Regions from separate parts of the Nocardiopsis baichengensis YIM 90130 genome, predicted to be linked through region 1. Evidence: predicted binding sites of a transcription regulator. Region 1 holds the regulator's gene; each other region holds the start of a gene.

Evidence for each region. The regulator LexA, encoded in region 1, represses DNA repair genes until DNA is damaged. The targets are predictions, from matches to a motif close to TCGAACANNTGTTCGA.
Region 2: the regulator LexA is predicted to act here: its motif matches at 4,145-4,160, upstream of ruvC (crossover junction endodeoxyribonuclease RuvC).
Region 3: the regulator LexA is predicted to act here: its motif matches at 4,324-4,339, upstream of C892_RS0102170 (DNA polymerase III subunit alpha).

Annotation. Positions count from the first base shown of each region.
Region 1 covers NZ_ANAS01000023.1:69,229-75,011, reverse strand. Annotated here, with positions in the region: gene C892_RS0119400 (vitamin B12-dependent ribonucleotide reductase) at 1-784, opposite strand, end outside; gene nrdR (transcriptional regulator NrdR) at 904-1,470, opposite strand; gene C892_RS0119390 (LysM peptidoglycan-binding domain-containing protein) at 1,881-2,462, opposite strand; gene lexA (transcriptional repressor LexA) at 2,786-3,472, shown strand; gene C892_RS0119380 (alpha/beta hydrolase family protein) at 3,821-4,918, shown strand; gene C892_RS0119375 (hypothetical protein) at 5,119-5,703, opposite strand.
Region 2 covers NZ_ANAS01000009.1:50,946-56,728, forward strand. Annotated here, with positions in the region: gene C892_RS0108865 (RelA/SpoT family protein) at 1-452, opposite strand, end outside; gene C892_RS0108870 (adenine phosphoribosyltransferase) at 815-1,351, opposite strand; gene yajC (preprotein translocase subunit YajC) at 1,430-1,828, opposite strand; gene ruvB (Holliday junction branch migration DNA helicase RuvB) at 1,915-2,949, opposite strand; gene ruvA (Holliday junction branch migration protein RuvA) at 2,969-3,592, opposite strand; gene ruvC (crossover junction endodeoxyribonuclease RuvC) at 3,589-4,131, opposite strand; gene C892_RS0108895 (YebC/PmpR family DNA-binding transcriptional regulator) at 4,285-5,034, opposite strand; gene pdxT (pyridoxal 5'-phosphate synthase glutaminase subunit PdxT) at 5,031-5,645, opposite strand; gene pdxS (pyridoxal 5'-phosphate synthase lyase subunit PdxS) at 5,701-5,783, opposite strand, start outside.
Region 3 covers NZ_ANAS01000004.1:188,722-194,504, forward strand. Annotated here, with positions in the region: gene C892_RS0102160 (GNAT family N-acetyltransferase) at 1-354, shown strand, start outside; gene C892_RS28395 (class I SAM-dependent methyltransferase) at 423-764, shown strand; gene C892_RS0102170 (DNA polymerase III subunit alpha) at 774-4,157, opposite strand; gene C892_RS0102175 (DUF421 domain-containing protein) at 4,565-5,170, shown strand; gene C892_RS0102180 (DUF998 domain-containing protein) at 5,211-5,783, shown strand, end outside.

The DNA.
Region 1 (5,783 bases):
GCGCGCGGATCTTGTGCTCCTCGCGCGACTTGGTCTCGATGAACTCCTCGATGTCGGGGTGGTCGACGTCGAGGACGACCATCTTGGCCGCGCGGCGGGTGGCGCCGCCCGACTTGATGGTGCCGGCCGAGGCGTCGGCGCCGCGCATGAACGACACCGGGCCCGAGGCGGTGCCCCCGGAGGACAGCAGCTCCTTGCTGGAGCGGATGCGGGACAGGTTCACCCCGGCCCCGGAACCGCCCTTGAAGATGATCCCCTCCTCCTTGTACCAGTCGAGGATCGACTCCATGGTGTCGTCCACCGACAGGATGAAGCAGGCCGAGACCTGCTGCTTGGAGGCGGTGCCCACGTTGAACCAGACCGGCGAGTTGAAGCTGAACAGCTGGTGCACCAGCGCGTACTTCAGCTCGTGGTCGAAGACCTCGGCGTCCTCCTCGCTCGCGAAGTAGCCGTGCTCCAGCCCGGTGCGGGTGTACATGCCCACCACCCGGTCCACGAGCTGCTTGAGGCTCCACTCGCGCTCGGGCGTGCCGACCGCGCCGCGGAAGTACTTGCTCGTGACGATCTGGGTCGCGTTCATCGACCAGGCGGCGGGGAACTCGACGCCCTTCTGCTCGAAGTTCACCGAGCCGTCCCGCCAGTTGGTCATGACCACATCGCGGCGCTCCCACTCGACCTCGTCGTAAGGGTGGACGCCCGGCGTGGTGAAGACGCGCCGCATCTTCAGGCCCTTGCGCCGGCCTCCGCCACCCTTGCGCGTCGTCGCGCCGGTGGTCTCGGTCATTCTGCTCCCCCTGCTCTCGCCCTCGTGTCGCATCGCCCGGCCGCCCGCCGTGCGCGGCGGGCCGCCGGGCCCTTCTCGTGCCGTGCCCGCCCGACCGGGCCCTCGGCCGCCGTCCGGCCCTACCGCTCGGCGGAGGCGACGGCGCGCGCCGTGTCCCCGCCGTCCTCGGCGTTCCGGGTGTCCTGGGTGTCCTGCGAACGCGCGGCGCCCCCGGCGCCCCCGGCGCCTTCGATGCCCCCGACGCGCTCCGAGCGCAGCCGCGCGATCTCGTTCTCGAAGTCGGCCAGGGACTCGAAGCCCCGGTAGACCGACGCGAACTGCATGTAGGCGACCTCGTCGAGCTCCTGGAGCGGGCCGAGGATCGCCAGTCCGATCTCGTGCGCGGGGATCTCGGCGACCCCGCGGCAGCGGATCTCCTCCTCCACCCGCTGCCCCAGCACCGCCAGGGCGTCCTCGGTGACCGGGCGGCCCTGGCAGGCGCGCCGCACGCCCGCCACGATCTTGCTGCGGGAGAAGGGCTCGGTCACCCCCGAGCGCTTCTGCACCATCAGCAGCACGGTCTCCTGGGTGGTGAACCGCCGCTCGCACTCCGGGCACGTCCGGCGGCGGCGGATCGCCGAGCCGTCGTCGGTGGACCGGCTGTCGATCACCCGGCTGTCCGGATGGCGGCAGAACGGACAGTGCATGCCGACACGCCTCCCAGTCGTCTCTCCCGCAGGAATCCCCGTCGCCGCTCCCGATCGCGGAGCGCCCCGCCGTGCGCGGGCCGCCTCCACGGGAGTCGCGCGCTCACCGAAGGGGCCCACCGCGCGTTCGGCGCGGGTCGCCCCGAAGAGCCGTCACCTACTAAAGCACAACTTCTAGGCTGATTCTTCCATGGCGAGCACTAGATCTTGTGGTCAACTTACGAGCGCCTCGCGCCCGCGCGCAAGCCCTCCCGCGGCGGGTCGCGACGGATCCGCAGGTCAGGGACGGCGAACCGGCGCACCGCCCCGGGCGTGTCGGTCCCGGGCGCCGGCAGGCCCGTGGGAAACGACACCCGGGGACCCTCCGGGTCCCCGGGTGTCGGCGGTCGTCACGCGGCAGGCGCCCCTGGTCAGCGGGCGGGCAGGCGCAGCTCCTGGCCGGGGCGCAGCTCGGGCCCGCGCAGTCCGTTGAGCTCGACGATCTCGTGCACGGTGCGGCGCACGTCCTCGCCGGGACGCGCCTGCTCGGCGATGTCCCACAGGGTATCGCCGTCGCGCACGACCACCGTCGGCTCGGCGCCGCCCCCGAAGACCGCCCCGGCGGCCGAGGCGGAGGCGGGAGCCCCTACGGCGGCGGAGGTGAGCACGGCCAGCGACAGCGCGCCACCGGCGCCGGCCGAGGCGAGTGAGAGGACGGCCACGCGGCCGCGCCGGCTCAGCCCGGCCCAGTGGCCGCGCAGCGCGGCGGCGGCGCGGGCGCCGACGGGGCGGGCGCGCGGGTCCGGGCCGGGCAGGGACCCGGCGGCCGCCTCCCCGGGCGCGGGCCCGTCGGGCTCCAGGGGGAGCTCGGGCAGCGCGGAAAGCGCGGAGGACCGGACGGGGCGGGCCCTCCACTCGGGCACCTCCACCGCCCAGTCGTAGAGGACGGGCCCGTCGTCGGGCCTCCTCGGACGCGGGATCGCGGTTCTGGGGTCAGGCGAGGGTTCGGACATGGTCGCCCCCTTCGAACACCAGCCGTTTAGAACTGATGTTCGACTAATACCGCAACGGCCGGATTTTTTCATCACCATCTCGAACGTTTGTTTGATATCGCCGTGAGCAGGCACTACCGTTGGACGTGTCTCACTTCGGCATCGGCGCGGCGCACCGGGGACGCGGTCGCGGCCGTCGGCGCCGACGTGCCACGGTCGGGACGCGAGCCCCCCGACGCCCAACACGCCACCACCGACCGCCGAGGAGGCCGGCCGTGCCGGAGGAGAAGCACCGAACCCAGGAACCCCGATCGGGCAGGGACGGCGCGGAGGCGCTCGGACCGGTGCCGGTCCCGGCGGAGGCGACGGGCGCGCAGGCGGACGCACCGGCGCTGACGGCTCGCCAGCAGAGCGTCCTCAACTGCATCCACCGCTACGTACGGCAGCGCGGATACCCGCCGTCGATCCGGGAGATCGGCGACGCCGTGGGTCTGTCGAGCCCCTCCAGTGTCGCGCACCAACTCAAGGTGTTGCAACGCAAGGGCTACCTCCACCGCGACCAGAACCGCCCCCGCGCGGTCGAGATCCGCATCCCCGGCCAGCCGCCCGTGCGCTCCTGGGACGAACTGGAGGGCGAGCCCCGCGCCGATGAGACCCGTTCGGCCCACGTCCCGCTGGTCGGCCGGATCGCGGCGGGCGGCCCGATCCTGGCCGAGGAGTCGGTGGAGGACGTGTTCTCCCTGCCCCGGCAGCTGGTCGGCGAGGGGCGGCTGTTCGTGCTGACCGTGGTCGGGGACTCGATGGTGGACGCCGCCATCACCGACGGCGACATGGTCGTGGTCCGCCAGCAGCCGGTGGCCGAGAACGGGGACGTGGTGGCGGCCCTGCTCGACGACGAGGCCACGGTGAAGGTGTTCCGGCGCGAGGGCGGCCACGTCCTGCTGATGCCGCGCAACGACGCCTACGAGCCGATCGACGGCGACCAGGCCACCATCCTGGGCAAGGTCGTGGCCGTGATGCGGCGCATGTAGCCGCTGTGGCCGCACCGACGGCGCCGCACCGCGCCGCATAACGACTTCGCCTCTCTTCGGAACGGCCCCGTGACCACCCCCGGTCGTCACGGGGCCGTCGCCGTATCGGTATCCGACAGAGACGTCCCCGAGCGCCGGCGCAGCGCCCCGGTCCGCGCGCCTCGCCCCCTGCGGCCCGCCCGCGCCCACACCTGACGGACGCCCCTGCTGCCCGTGTCCCCCGCACCTGACGAAACCGCCCCCCGTACGACAGCGCCGCGGCGCGGCCCCGCGAGCCCCGCGGACGGCCCCCGGCGCGAGCGGCCCTGCCGACCGCTACGCGCCCGCGGGGCCAATACGGTGGGGTCCATGCCGAGCCGATCCTCCGTCGCCCCGACCCGCTCCCCCCTGCGCGCCGCCGCCGTCGCGGCCGCCGCCGCGCTGCTCGCCTCCGGGTGCGGACCGGGCGGCGGGGCCGAGGGGGCCGCCCCGCCCGGGGCCGATCCCGTGGAGCAGGAGGTCTCCTTCACCAGCGGCCCGGACACCCTGCACGGCACCCTCGCCCTGCCCCCGGACGCCGACGGGCCCGTGCCCGGCGTCCTCATCGTCTCCGGCAGCGGCCCCACCGACCGGGACGGCAACGCACCGGCCCGCCCGGACGCCGACACCAACCGGAACTTCGCCCGGGTGCTGGCCGAGGCCGGGGCGGCCTCCCTGCGCTACGACAAGCTCGGCAGCGGCGAGACCGGCACGGGCTCCCGGGACGAGGACGCGGTCGTGGGCTTCGACGACTTCGAGGCGCAGGTGGCGGCCGCCTACGCCGAACTCGCCGCCCGGCCGGAGGTGGACCCGTCCCGGCTCCTGGTGCTGGGGCACAGCGAGGGCGCACTGTTCGCGCTGCGCTCCCCCGGGGCCCTGGACGGCCCGGAGCCCGCCGGCCTGGTCCTCGCGGCCCCGCCGGGCACCCGCTACCTGGACCTGATCGACCGGCAGCTGACGGGACAGCTGCGCCGCGCAGAGGCCCAGGGCGGCATGGAGCAGAGCGACGCCGAGGAGCTGCTCTCCGACGCCCGGGTGTCCACCGCCCGGCTGCGGGCCGGGGAGGACCCGCCCGAGGACCTGGACCCTGCGCTGGCGGGACTGTTCGGCGAGCAGAACGCCGAGTTCCTCCGGGAGATCGACGCCCTGGACCCGAAGGAGCTGGCCTCGGACCTTCCGGGGGGCATGCCCGCGCTCGTCCTGTGGGGAACAGAGGACTCCCAGGTCGACGGCGCCGAGGTGGACCGATTGGTGCAGGGCCTGGAGGAAGGCGGGCGCCCGGGTGTGGAACGCGTCGACATCGAGGGCGCGGACCACGTGTTCCGCGAGTACGACGACAGCCCCGGGGCCGTGGTCCCCGACGCCGACCGCCCCTTCGCCGACGAGGTCTCCCCTGCCGTGGAGGACTTCCTCGACCGGACGCTCTGACCCCTGTTCACGGGGCCGCCTCAAAGCACGGTGGTGTGCGCGGGCTCCCCTCGGCCGGTCGTGTCCGCCGGCGCGGTGGACCCCTCCGGCCCCCGGCCGCCCGCACCGACACCCCCGTTGATCTCGGGAGAGTCGGGGTAATACCGGCGAGTATTACCCCGGCTTCCCCGAGATCAACGCCAAGGAGGGCGCGTACCCGGCTATTCCAGTTCGGCATCGAGTTCGGACTGGAGGTCCTTGGCCAGGCGCTTCGCGCCGTCGACCATGTCCGCCTCGGAGACCGGCTCGGTTCCCTCGAAGTCGGCGGACGACGTGTAGCACGTCTCCGCGTACAGGTTCATTCTGCGCACCCCGACGCAGCCCCACCCCAGGGGGCCGTTCTCCTGCTCGAACCAGGAGTAGGCCTCGTCGCCCAGGCCCGACAGGGCCGTGCGGTCGCGCCGCTCCGAAGCCCCCTCCAGCAGCCCGGCGGCCGCCTCCTCGGCGGACGACTGCGCGTCGGCCTCGGTGCGCACCAGGACCACGCGCGCGGCCGACGGAGTGTGCGGCGAGTCCTCGGTGGTCGCCCACCGGCACTGCACGCCCTGGCGCTGCGGCTCGGGCAGGCCGCCGATGCCCTCATCGATCTCGGCCTCGTGCTCGGGCACCAGCCCGTCGAGGGTCTCCCCCTCGGCGGCGGCGCACTCGGGCAGCTCCTCGAAGCCCGGGTCCACACCGGTCAGGGCGAACACGGCCCACACCCCGCCGACCAGCAGGGCCAGCGCGGTGGCGGCGAGCGCCGTCACGGCCGCGATCGCGCACCCGCGGCTGGAGCGCGGCTCGCCGGCCACAGCGGGCGGAACGCTCGGCGGGGGTGCAGGGGGCG
Region 2 (5,783 bases), on a different contig from region 1:
TGCGGCAGGTAGCGCAGGGTGCGCATGTTGTGCAGCCGGTCGCACAACTTGATGACCAGCACCTTGATGTCGCGGGCCATGGCCACGACCATCTTGCGCACGGTCTCGGCCTCGGTGGCCTCGCCGTACTTGACCTTGTCCAGCTTGGTGACGCCGTCGACCAGCTCGGCGATCTCGTCGCCGAAGTCGGCGCGCAGCGACTCCAGGGTGTAGGGCGTGTCCTCGACCGTGTCGTGCAGCAGCGCCGCGGCCAGGGTCGGCTCCTGCATGCCCAGCTCGGCCAGGATGGTGGCCACGGCCAGCGGGTGGGTGATGTAGGGGTCGCCGCTCTTGCGCTTCTGTTCCCGGTGGTAGTGCGCGGCCACGTCGTAGGCGCGCTCGATCAGCCGTACGTCGACCTTGGGATGGGTCGCGCGGACGGTCTTGATCAGCGGTTCGAGTACCGGGTTCATGGTCACACCCCGTTGTGCGCCGAGGCGTGCGAGTCTGCGGCGGACCCGCACGCCTGAGGACGGGTGGGCACGGTCGGCCTCCGGTGCCCGCTCGGGCGCCGGCTCCAGGACGGGGGCGGCTGCCGCGGTGCGCTCCGGCACGGCCTCGGTCGGCGTGGTGGCCTCGCCTGGCATGGGCATCCCTCCCGCGGCTCCACCGGTGGGGCCGCGGGGGCGGGGTCGCTCCGCCCCTGCGACGGCCACCGGGACGTCTTGGTCGTGAACGGTCGGCTCACCGGTACCAACGCGCCGTCGCAGTCGAAGTATGCCCGCAAGTGTAATGCCCGCCCCCTGCGATGCCCTCGCAGGTCAGGCCAGGCGGGTCAGGCCTCGGTGAGCGCGTGCACGCCTACCCCGGTCAGCCTCTCGCGGCCCTTGAGGAAGCCCAGCTCCATCAGGACCGAGAATCCCACGACGGTACCACCCGCCCGCTGGACCAGCTCCACCGCGGCCCGCCCGGTGCCCCCGGTGGCCAGCACGTCGTCCACGACGAGCACACGGCTTCCCGGGGCGAACGCGTCGACGTGCATCTCGACGGTCGCGCTGCCGTACTCCAGATCATAGGACTCGCGGTAGGTCTTGGCGGGCAGTTTCCCGGCTTTGCGCACCGGGACGAAGCCCGCGCCCAGCTCCAGGGCGACGGGTGCGGCCAGGATGAAGCCGCGCGCCTCCAGTCCGACCACGGCGTCCACCCGCCCGGCGAAGGGCGCGGCCATCGCCTCGGCGACGGCCCGCAGCGAGGCGGGGTCGGCCAGCAGCGGGGTGATGTCCTTGAACACCACGCCGGGCTCGGGGAAGTCGGGGACGTCGCGGATCCCGGCATCGAGGAGGCGCTGCAGGTCGGCGGGGGAATGGGGCATCGGGGTTCCTTCCGGCGCGCGTCGGCCGGGGTGCGGGCCCGCGGCGGCGGGTCCGCACCCCGGCGGACGGGGATGGTGCTACTTGTCGTCCTTGTCGTCCCCGCTCCCGGGGTCCTTGCCCGGGAAGTCGGGGCGGTCCTCGACCGGCGTGTCGTCATCGGCGGCGCCCGGCTCGGGAACGACGTCGGCGATGCCGGCCTTGAGGATGCGGATGCGCGAGCCCGGGGAGATCTCCAGCTCGACCTCGCTGTCGCGCACCTCGACGACGGTGCCGTAGAAGCCGGCCTGGGTGAGCACCTCCTGGCCGGGGCCCAGACGGCTCTGCATCTCCATCTGCTGCTTGCGGCGCCGCTGCTGCGGGCGGATGATGAGCAGGTAGAAGACGAGCACCAGCAGCGCGATCATGAGGATCGACTGCAGGCTGCCGCCGCCGAGGCCTGCTTCGGCCGGCTGCGCGAGAATCGTTGTGCCCTGCACGGGGCGTCCTTTCCTGACGAACGGTCACCGCGGCGCTCAGCCGCGGAAGGGGAACGATCGGGCCGGTCCCCGTGTTCCCTGCAACCCTATCCGCCGGCCGCCTGCGGGGGCGTCACGCCCAGGTGCTCCCACGCCTCGGGCGTGGCCACCCGGCCGCGCGGGGTGCGGGCGATGAACCCGGCCCGGACCAGGAACGGCTCGGCGACGACCTCCACGGTCTCGGGCTCCTCGCCGACCGAGACGGCCAGCGTGGACAGCCCCACCGGCCCGCCGCGGAAGCGGCGCAGCAGCGCGTCCAGCACCGCCCGGTCCAGCCGGTCGAGTCCCAGGTCGTCGACCTCGTACAGGCTCAGCGCGGCGCGCGCGGTGTCCCGGTCCAGGGTGCCGTCGCCGCGCACCTCGGCGTAGTCGCGCACCCGGCGCAGCAGCCGGTTGGCGATCCGCGGGGTGCCGCGCGAGCGGCGGGCGATCTCCCAGGCGGCGTCGGGCTCCAGCCCGACGCCGAGCAGCCCGGCCGAGCGGCGCACGATGCTCTCCAGGTCCTCGGGCCGGTAGAAGTCCACGTGCGCGGTGAAGCCGAAGCGGTCGCGCAGCGGGGCGGGCAGCAGCCCGGCCCGGGTGGTGGCGCCGACCAGGGTGAACGGCGCGATGTCCAGCGGGATGGCGGTGGCGCCGGGCCCCTTGCCCACGACCACGTCCACCCGGTAGTCCTCCATGGCCACGTAGAGCATCTCCTCGGCGGGGCGGGCCATGCGGTGGATCTCGTCCAGGAAGAGCACCTCGCCCTCCTGCAGCGTGCTCAGCACCGCGGCCAGGTCGCCCGAGCGCTCGATGGCCGGGCCCGAGGAGATGCGCAGCGGGGCGCCCAGCTCGTTGGCGATGATCATGGCCAGGGTGGTCTTGCCCAGGCCGGGGCCGCCGGACATCAGGATGTGGTCGGGGGCGCGGCCGCGGCTCTGCGCACCGCGCAGCACCAGGGAGAGCTGCTCGCGGACGCGGTCCTGGCCGACGAAGTCCTCCAGCATGCGGGGGCGCAGCGCGCCGTCCAGGGCGCGGTCGTCGGCGCCGGCCTCCGGGGAGACGACGTCGCGCTCGTAGAGGTGGGGCTCGTTCTCGCTCATCGCGCTCCGGCTCCCGGTCTCAGGCGCGGCTCAGCCGGCGCAGGGCGGCGCGCAGCAGCTCGGCCACGTCGGGGGCGGCGTCCTCGGCCTCGGGGGCCACGGCGTCGGCGGCGGCCTCGGCGTCCTTGGCCGACCAGCCCAGGTTGACCAGGCCGGCCACCACCTGGGGGCGCCAGTGGGCGGTGGCCGCGGAGGCGGGCCCGGCGGCGCCGTCGGCGGGGGCGTCGGGGTCGCCGCCGAAGGGCTCGCCGAGCTTGTCGCGCAGCTCCAGCACGATGCGCTGGGCGCCCTTCTTCCCGATGCCCGGGACCGCGGTCAGCGCGGCGGTGTCCTCGGTGGCCACGGCCTTGCGCAGGGTCTCGGGGGTGTGCACGGCGAGCATCGCCAGGGCCAGGCGGGGCCCCACCCCCGAGGCGGTCTGCAGCCGCTCGAAGACGTCGCGCTCGTCGGCGTCGGCGAAGCCGTAGAGGGTGAGCGAGTCCTCCCGCACCACCAGGGCGGTGGCCACGGTGGCCTCCTCCCCCACCCGCAGCCGGGACAGGGTGGCGGGGGTGCACTGCAGCTGCAGGCCGGCCCCGCCGACCTCGATGACGGCCGATCCGGCCTGGCGGGCGGCGACGCGGCCGGTCAGGAACGCGATCACGGGGCGGTCCCCTTCCTGGGAGCGGGTGCGGGAATGCGGGCCCGGGCGCGGGCCAGCCGGTCCTGGGCGCCGCCGCGCCAGATGTGGCACAGGCACAGCGCCACCGCGTCGGCGGCGTCGGCCGGGCGGGGCGGCGAGGACAGCCGCAGGATGCGGGCGACCATGGCGCCGATCTGCGCCTTGTCGGCGCGGCCGCTCCCGGTGACGGCGGCCTTGACCTCGCTGGGGGTGTGCAGGGCCACCGGCAGTCCGCGGCGGGCGGCGCAGGTCATGGCCACGGCCGAGGCCTGGGCGGTGCCCATCACGGTGCTCAGGTTGTGCTGGGCGAAGACCCGCTCGACGGCCACGGCGTCGGGGGCGTGGGCGTCCAGCCACTCCTCCACGCCGCGCTCCACGGCCAGCAGGCGGGCGGGCAGGTCGTCGGCGGCGGGGGTGCGGATCACCCCGGCCGCGGCCAGTGCGGGCGGGCGCCCGGGCGCCCCGTCCACCACGCCGACCCCGCACCTGGTCAGTCCGGGGTCGATCCCCAGTACCCGCACCCGCTCCCCCTTCTCGAACGCCCGTTCGCAGGGTACCGACCCTATACGACCACCGGGGCGCCGGCGGCGGTCCGACACCGCGCGGCGGCCCCGCCGCCTCGCGGGCGACGGGGCCGTGCCGGTCGTTCGGCGCCTCGGCGCGCCGGCGCCGCGTCAGCCGATCTTCGCCAGGACCTCGTCGGGGATGTCGGCGTTGGTGTAGACGTTCTGCACGTCGTCGGAGTCCTCGAGGGCGTCGACGACCCGCATCACCTTCCTGGCGTCGTCCTCGCCCACCGGGACCTCCATGCTGGGCAGGAAGGAGGTCTCGGCGGACTCGTAGTCCACGCCGGCCTCCTGCAGGGCGGTGCGCACGGAGACCAGGTCGGTGGGCTCGCAGACCACCTCCCAGTTCTCGCCGAGGTCGTTGACGTCCTCGGCGCCGGCCTCGACCGCGGCCAGGGTGACGTCGTCCTCGGAGGCGGACTGCTTGGACACGAGCACCACGCCCTTGCGGGTGAACAGGTAGGAGACCGACCCGGCGTCGCCCATGGAGCCGCCGTTGCGGGTGACCGCCACGCGCACCTCGGAGGCGGCGCGGTTGCGGTTGTCGGTCAGGCACTCCACCAGCAGGGCGACGCCGCCTCCGGCGTAGCCCTCGTACCAGACGGTGTGCCACTCGGCGCCGCCGGCCTCCTCACCGGAGCCGCGCTTGCGGGCGCGCTCGATGTTGTCCAGCGGGACCGAGTTCTTCTTCGCCTTCTGGATGGCGTCGTAGAGCGTGGGGTTGCCGTCGGGGTCGCCCCCGCCGGTACGCGCCGCCACCTCGACGTTCTTGACCAGCTTGGCGAAGAGCTTGCCGCGCTTGGCGTCGATCGCGGCCTTCTTGTGCTTGGTGGTGGCCCACTTGGAGTGGCCGCTCATGCCGTTCCTTTCACGATGTCGACGAAGAGTCGGTGGATACGCGCGTCCCCGGTCAGCTCGGGATGGAATGAGGTGGCCAGCAGGCTCCCCTGTCGTACCGCGACGATCCTACCGGCCGCTCCGCCCTCGGCGGTCTGGCCGAGCACCTGCACTCCGGGGCCGGTCGACTCCACCCAGGGGGCGCGGATGAACACCGCGTCGACCGGCCCTCCCTCCAGCCCTTCGATCTCGACGCCGGTCTCGAACGACTCGCTCTGCCGTCCGAAGGCGTTGCGCCGCACGGTCATGTCGATGCCGCCGACGGTCCGCTGGTCCCGGGCACCGTCGACGATGCGGTCGGCCAGCAGGATCATCCCGGCGCAGGTGCCGTAGGCCGGCATGCCCGCCCGCACCCGCTTGCGCAGCGGCTCCAGGAGCCCGTAGCGCTCGGCGAGCTTGGCCATGGTGGTCGACTCGCCGCCGGGCAGGACCAGGCCCTGGACCTGGTCGAGCTCGCCGGGGCGGGTGACGGGGACGGCGGTGGCGCCGATCCCGCGGAGCACGCGCAGGTGCTCGGCGGTGTCGCCCTGCAGGGCGAGCACGCCGATGGCGGCGGACGACGGTGCGGACACGGGGACGACCTCGCAGACGGCTGGCATTTCACAGGTGCGGCGGTGCGGGGACGCGCTACCAGCCGCGGCCGGCGTAACGCTGGGAGTCCTCCAGATCATCCAGGTTGATGCCGACCATGGCCTCGCCCAGGCCCCGGG
Region 3 (5,783 bases), on a different contig from region 1:
TACCTCTCCGCGTTCAAGGAGATCGACGCCGACCCCCGCCAGCTCCTCGCGGTCGCCGAGGCGGGCGGGAGAGTGGTGGGCACACTGCAGCTCACCTTCATTCCCTACCTGTCGCGCGGCGGATCCACCCGTGCCCTGGTCGAGGCGGTGCGCGTCCGGGCCGAAGAGCGCGGGAAGGGGATCGGCGCCCGGATGATGGAGTGGGCCGAGTCCCAGGCCCGCCAACGGGGGTGCCCACTGATCCAGCTCACCTCCGACCGCACCCGGAAAAACGCCCACCGCTTCTACGGGCGCTTGGGCTACGACCCCACCCACGTCGGCTTCAAGAAGGCGCTTCCCCCTCCGGCCGACTGACGCGGGCCGCTCGCCCTCCGACCGAAATCCGGTTGGGCGGCGTAGGCGCCGTGCGTATCTTCTGCCGCATGGTCGATGAGTGCTTCGGGAATCCGCGGCTGGCGGCGGTCTACGACGCGGTCGAGGGCGACCGCGGCGACCTGGGCGCCTACCTCGGGGCGGCGGAGGAGTGCGGTGCGCGTCGCGTGCTGGACATCGGCTGCGGCACGGGGGTGTTCGCGCTCCTCCTCGCCGGCCGCGGGGTCGAGGTCGTCGGCCTCGACCCCGCCGGGGCGTCCGTCGACGTCGCCGAGGCCAAGGCGGGCGGCGGGCGCGTCCGGTGGATCCGCGGCGACGCGTCCGGCAGGAACGAGGCGGTCCAGGTCCTGCGCGAGCACCCCGGGACCGCCGTGCCGGGCACCGTCGGCTGATCGCGCGCCTCACCTCCCCGTGCTGCCCGGGCTGGCGTGCCAGAGCTTCCTCGGGGCCGAGTCGCTTCCGCTGCCCGCGGGGGCGATCTCGGCGTAGGGGGTGAGCGCGAACCCGCTCGCGTAGCGCACGCGCCTGCCGCCCACGCCCGCCAGGCGGCTCCGGTGCGGCCGCCGCAAGTGGGCGTCCATCGCCTCGGCCCCCTCCTCGTGCCAGAGCCGGGCCAGCTCCTCCAGGTCGAAGGCCTCGGCCGCGTTCACCGTCGGCGGCCCCGACCCCGCCCTGCGCACCCGGCCGCGCACCGCCAGCAGCCAGGAGCCGAACACCGTCGCCGCGCACCGGTCCTGCACCGACTCGAAGAAGGTCAGGTCCACCAGCCCCGTGGCGTCGTCCAGGGTGGTGAAGATGATCCGCTGCCCCGACCGCACCGCGGGGGTCTGGGTGGCCACCTTCACCCCCAGGACCAGCACCTGCTCCCCGTGCCGGGCCCGGGACAGGTCGCGGGCGCGCACCGCCCCGTGCCGGGCCGCCAGCGCGGCCAGCACCTCGGCGTAGCAGTCCAGCAGGTGCCGGCTCGCGTCGTAGCCCAGTACCTGCAGCTCGGCCTGCACCTCCTCGGCCGGGGTCATCTCGGGCAGCCCCGCCTCCCGGGCCGCCGCCCCCGGCTCCACCGCCAGCCCCAGCTGGCCCCCGCCCGGGCCCGACCGCCCCGCGCGCTCCAGCTCCCCGGCGCGCAGCAGCAGGTCGCGGCGGCCGGACCGCTCGGCGCCGGGGGCCGCGCCCACCCGGTCCAGCGCCCCGACCTCGATCAGCCGGTCCAGCACGTCCCGCGAGACCGCCGCGCGGGAGACGAAGTCGCGCAGCGAGGCGTAGGGCGCCCCGGCGACGACCGCCTCGATCTCGGCCGAGGAGATCCCCTTGACGTCGGCCAGCGAGGCCCGCACCCCCCACCGGCCGTCCGGGGTGGGCTCGGCCCGCCACTCGTGCCCCGACCGGTCGACGTCCACCCCCAGCACCGGCACCCCGAACCGCCGGGCGTCGTCGATGATCGCGCGCTTGGGGTACATGCCCGGGTCGTGGGTGAGGACCCCGGCGTAGAAGGCGGCCGGGTGGTGCCGCTTGAGCCAGGCCGACTGGTAGGTGGGCAGGGCGAACGCCGCGGCGTGGGCCTTGCAGAACCCGAACGAGCCGAACGAGGCCAGGATCTCCCAGGCGCGCTCGACCTCCTCGCCGGGCCGGCCGCACTCCAGCGCCATCCGGGTGAAGACCTCCCGCACCTGCTCGCGCCCCTCCTCGGTGCCCAGGCGGCGGCGCATCACCTCGGCCTGGTCCAGCCCGCAGCCGGTCATCAGGTGCAGCATCTTCAGCACCTGCTCGTGGTAGACGACCACCCCGCCGGTCTCGCGCAGCACCTCGGCCAGCACCGGGGAGACCAGGTCGGGGCCGGCCGGCGCGCCCCCCTCGGCGGCCTCCTCGCGGGCGGCCAGGAACGGGGCGACCATGTCGCTGCCCACCGGCCCGGGGCGGAACAGCGAGATGTCGATGATCAGGTCGCCCATGTTCTTGGGCCTGAGCTTGCCCACCAGCTCCCGCTGCCCCGGCGACTCGATCTGGAAGCAGCCCAGGGTGGCCGAGGAGCGGATCATGGCGTAGGTGGCCGGGTCGCCGTCGGGCAGCGCGTCGATGTCGACCCGCTCCCCGCCGGTGCGCTCGATCTCGTCCAGGGAGTGCGCCATGGCCGACTGCAGGCGCACCCCGATGACGTCGAGCTTGATCAGTCCCATCTCCTCCACGTCGTCCTTGTCGAACTGGACCATGTCGAAGCCGGTGCGGCTGGGCTGCAGCGGCGCCCGGTCGCGCAGCGTCCCGTCCGAGACGACGATGCCGCAGGGGTGCAGGGCCGCGTGCCGGGGCAGCCCGTCGAGCCGCTCGGCCAGGCGGAACAGCGCGCGGGCCGGGTGCTCGCCCAGCCGCCCCGTGCGCAGCTCGGGCAGGTCCTCGCAGGCCTGGCGGATCTGCCGGGCGCGGATCCGGGGGAAGGCCTTGGCCAGCGCGTCCACCTCGTGCGGCGGCAGCCCCATGGCCGCGCCCGCGTCGCGGACGGCGCTGCGGGCCCGGTAGGTCTCCAGCATCGACACGCAGGCCGCGTCGGGGTAGCCCTCGAACACCGCCTCGTAGGCCTCCAGGCGTCGGGCCGACTCCACGTCCAGGTCGATGTCGGGCAGCCCGGTGCGCCCGTGCGACAGGAAGCGCTCCATGAGCAGCCCGTTGGCCAGGGGGTCCACCGCCGAGATGCCGATGAGGTGGTTGACCAGGCTGCCGGTGCCCGAGCCGCGGATGGAGCAGCGGATGCCGCGGGCGCGGATGCGCTCGGCGATGTCGGCGACGGTCAGGAAGTAGGGGGAGAACCCCTTGCGCTCGATGATCTCCAGCTCCGCGGCCAGGCGGGAGCGGGCGCGCTCGTCGCCGCGCAGGCCCAGCCGGTCCACGCCCTCCTCGCATGCGCGCCAGAGCCGCTCGCGGGCGCCGGGCACGCGGGGCATGTGCGGCCGCCCCAGGCCCAGGTCGGCCTCGGGGTCCAGGGCGCAGGAGGCGGCCAGGGCGCGGGTGTGCGCGAGCAGGCGGCGGGCCTCGGTGCGGTCGGGCCCGCAGACCCGCTCGGCGATCTCGGCCATCTCCGCGGTGCCCTTGAGGTAGGCCTGGGTCCCGGCGGGTTCGGCGGGCGGGCCGCCCCCGGGGAGCCAGCGGCGCGCCTGGTCGATGACCTGGGCGACCTCGGCGTCCTCGGGGCGGGGGTAGCGCACGGCGTTGCCGAGGACCGCAAGGGTGCGGCTCCGGCGGGCCAGGGCCAGCAGGGCGGCCGCGCGGCGGCGCTGGCCGGGGCCCAGGTGGTCGACGATCTCGACGGCGGTCTCGGCGGCGGCGCGCCAGCCCTCCAGGAGCCTCAGGGCGCGCCGGCCGTGGCCCCGGGCCACGGCCTGCCCCACGTCGGAGCCGGGGCCGAGCAGGACCACCAGGCCCTCGGCGTGGGCGGCGACGGCCTCGGGGGAGACCGCGGGCACGGCCGAGGGGTCGGTTCCGGCGGCGGCGTGGGCGCGGGTGACCAGGCGGCACAGGGAGGCCCAGCCGCGGGCGCCGCGGGCCAGCAGGGTGATGCGGCCGCCGCCGGGGGCGGCCACCGCCAGGCTCACCCCCAGGATCGGGCGGATGCCGGCGTCGCGGCAGGCCTTGAGGTGGGCCACGGCACCGTACACGCCGTCGCGGTCGGTCAGCGCGAGCATGTCCATGCCCAGCTCGGCGGCGCGTTCGACCAGCGCGGCGGGGTGGGAGGTGCCGTGGCGCATGGAGGCCGAGGAGGCCGCGTCCAGGTGGACGAAGGGGGCGGGCGCGGTCACGGGCGCCCCCTTCGTGCCCGCTCCGCCCGCGGCCGCACCGGCATCGCGCTCCTCCCCCTCGCGGATCGGCGCCCGGGACGGGCGCGCGGCCCGGGCGCGGCGTGGCCCCGGCGGCGAACCGCCCAGAGCGCTCACACCGGCACACGACGGGGAAGACGGGCCGAAATCGAACTTCTGTACGAATACTAACGCAGATGGTACCTAAGATGCACCTGTGACCTGGGAGAAGAGGGGGAGCGGCGGCAGGGAGGCCCGCAGCAGCAGGGGTTCCCGGCGTCCGAAAGAGGCGCGGGCGCCCGCCCCGGCGCGTCCGGCCGATGCGCCGGGGCGCCGCCGGGCAGCATGGGAGCGGACGCGGCGGGGCGGGCCGCCGCGCGCCCGCGGGCGGAAGCGGAGAGGGCCCCACCATGTGGCACGACATGTTCGTCCCCGACATCCCCACGGCCGAGAAGACCGTCCGGACCGTCCTGGTGTACCTGGCCCTGTACCTGATTCTGCGGCTGGGCGGGAAGCGCGACCTGGCCCAGCTCAACACCATGGACCTGGTCGTGGTCCTGCTGCTGTCCAACGTGGTGCAGAACGCCGTCATCGGCCAGGACTTCTCGGTCACCGGGGGCGTGGTCGGCGCGGTCGTGCTCATGGCGGCCGACTGGGCGATGGTGCGGCTGCGCACCCGCTGGTGGTGGGCCTGGCGGCTGTTCGAGGGCCGGGCCAGCGTCCTGGTGCGCGACGGCCGGTACGACCGGCGCACCATGTGGCGGCTCGGGGTGCGCAAGGCCGACGTCGAACAGGTGGTGCGCCGGGACGGCGGTTCAGGGGTGGGCGACGCCGAGCGCGTCATGCTGGAGCCGGACGGCACTCTGCTCGTGGAGCTGCGCCAGGGCAAGCGCGCCGCGACGGCGGGCCAGGTCCGGGCCCTGGAACAGCGGCTCGTCCGGATCGAGAACCTGCTGAGCGAACAGTCCGGAAACGGCCAGGGGGACGGTGGGGGCCAGGCGGGCCGCAACGGGTAGCGTCGGCCTTCGATGCGGCGCACACGGGAGGAGGCCCCCGATGGCGGTACCGCGCGGCGCGCCGACGCGCCGGCTCCTGGTGGGCGGCGCGGCCGCCGGCCCCCTGTTCGTCGCGGTGTTCACGGCCGCCGGCGCCCTGCGTCCCGACTACGACCCGCTCCGCCACCCGGTCAGCTCGCTCGCCCTCACCGGGGACGGGTGGGTGCAGGCGGCGAACTTCCTACTGGCCGGGGGGCTGCTGGTCCTCCTCGCCGCGGGGATGCGCCGGGTGCCGGTCGGCGGGCGCACCGGCGCGGCCCCGTGGGCGGTCGGCGCCGCCGGGGTGGGCCTGGCGGGCGCCGGGGTCTTCCCCGGGGACCCGCTCAGCGGCTACCCGCCCGGCAGCCCCGACGAGATCGTCTACACCCCCGTGGGGGTGGCCCACGACGCGTTCTCGATGCTGGTCTTCATCGGGCTCCCCGTGGCCTGCGTCGTCTTCGGCGTACGCGCCCTGCGCGCACGGTGGTGGGCCGCGGCCGCCTACTCCCTGCTGAGCGCGGTCGCGGGCGTCGTCTTCTTCGTCCTCGCCGGCACCGGCTTCGAGCAGGACCCCGGCCTCGTCGACCTGGCCGGG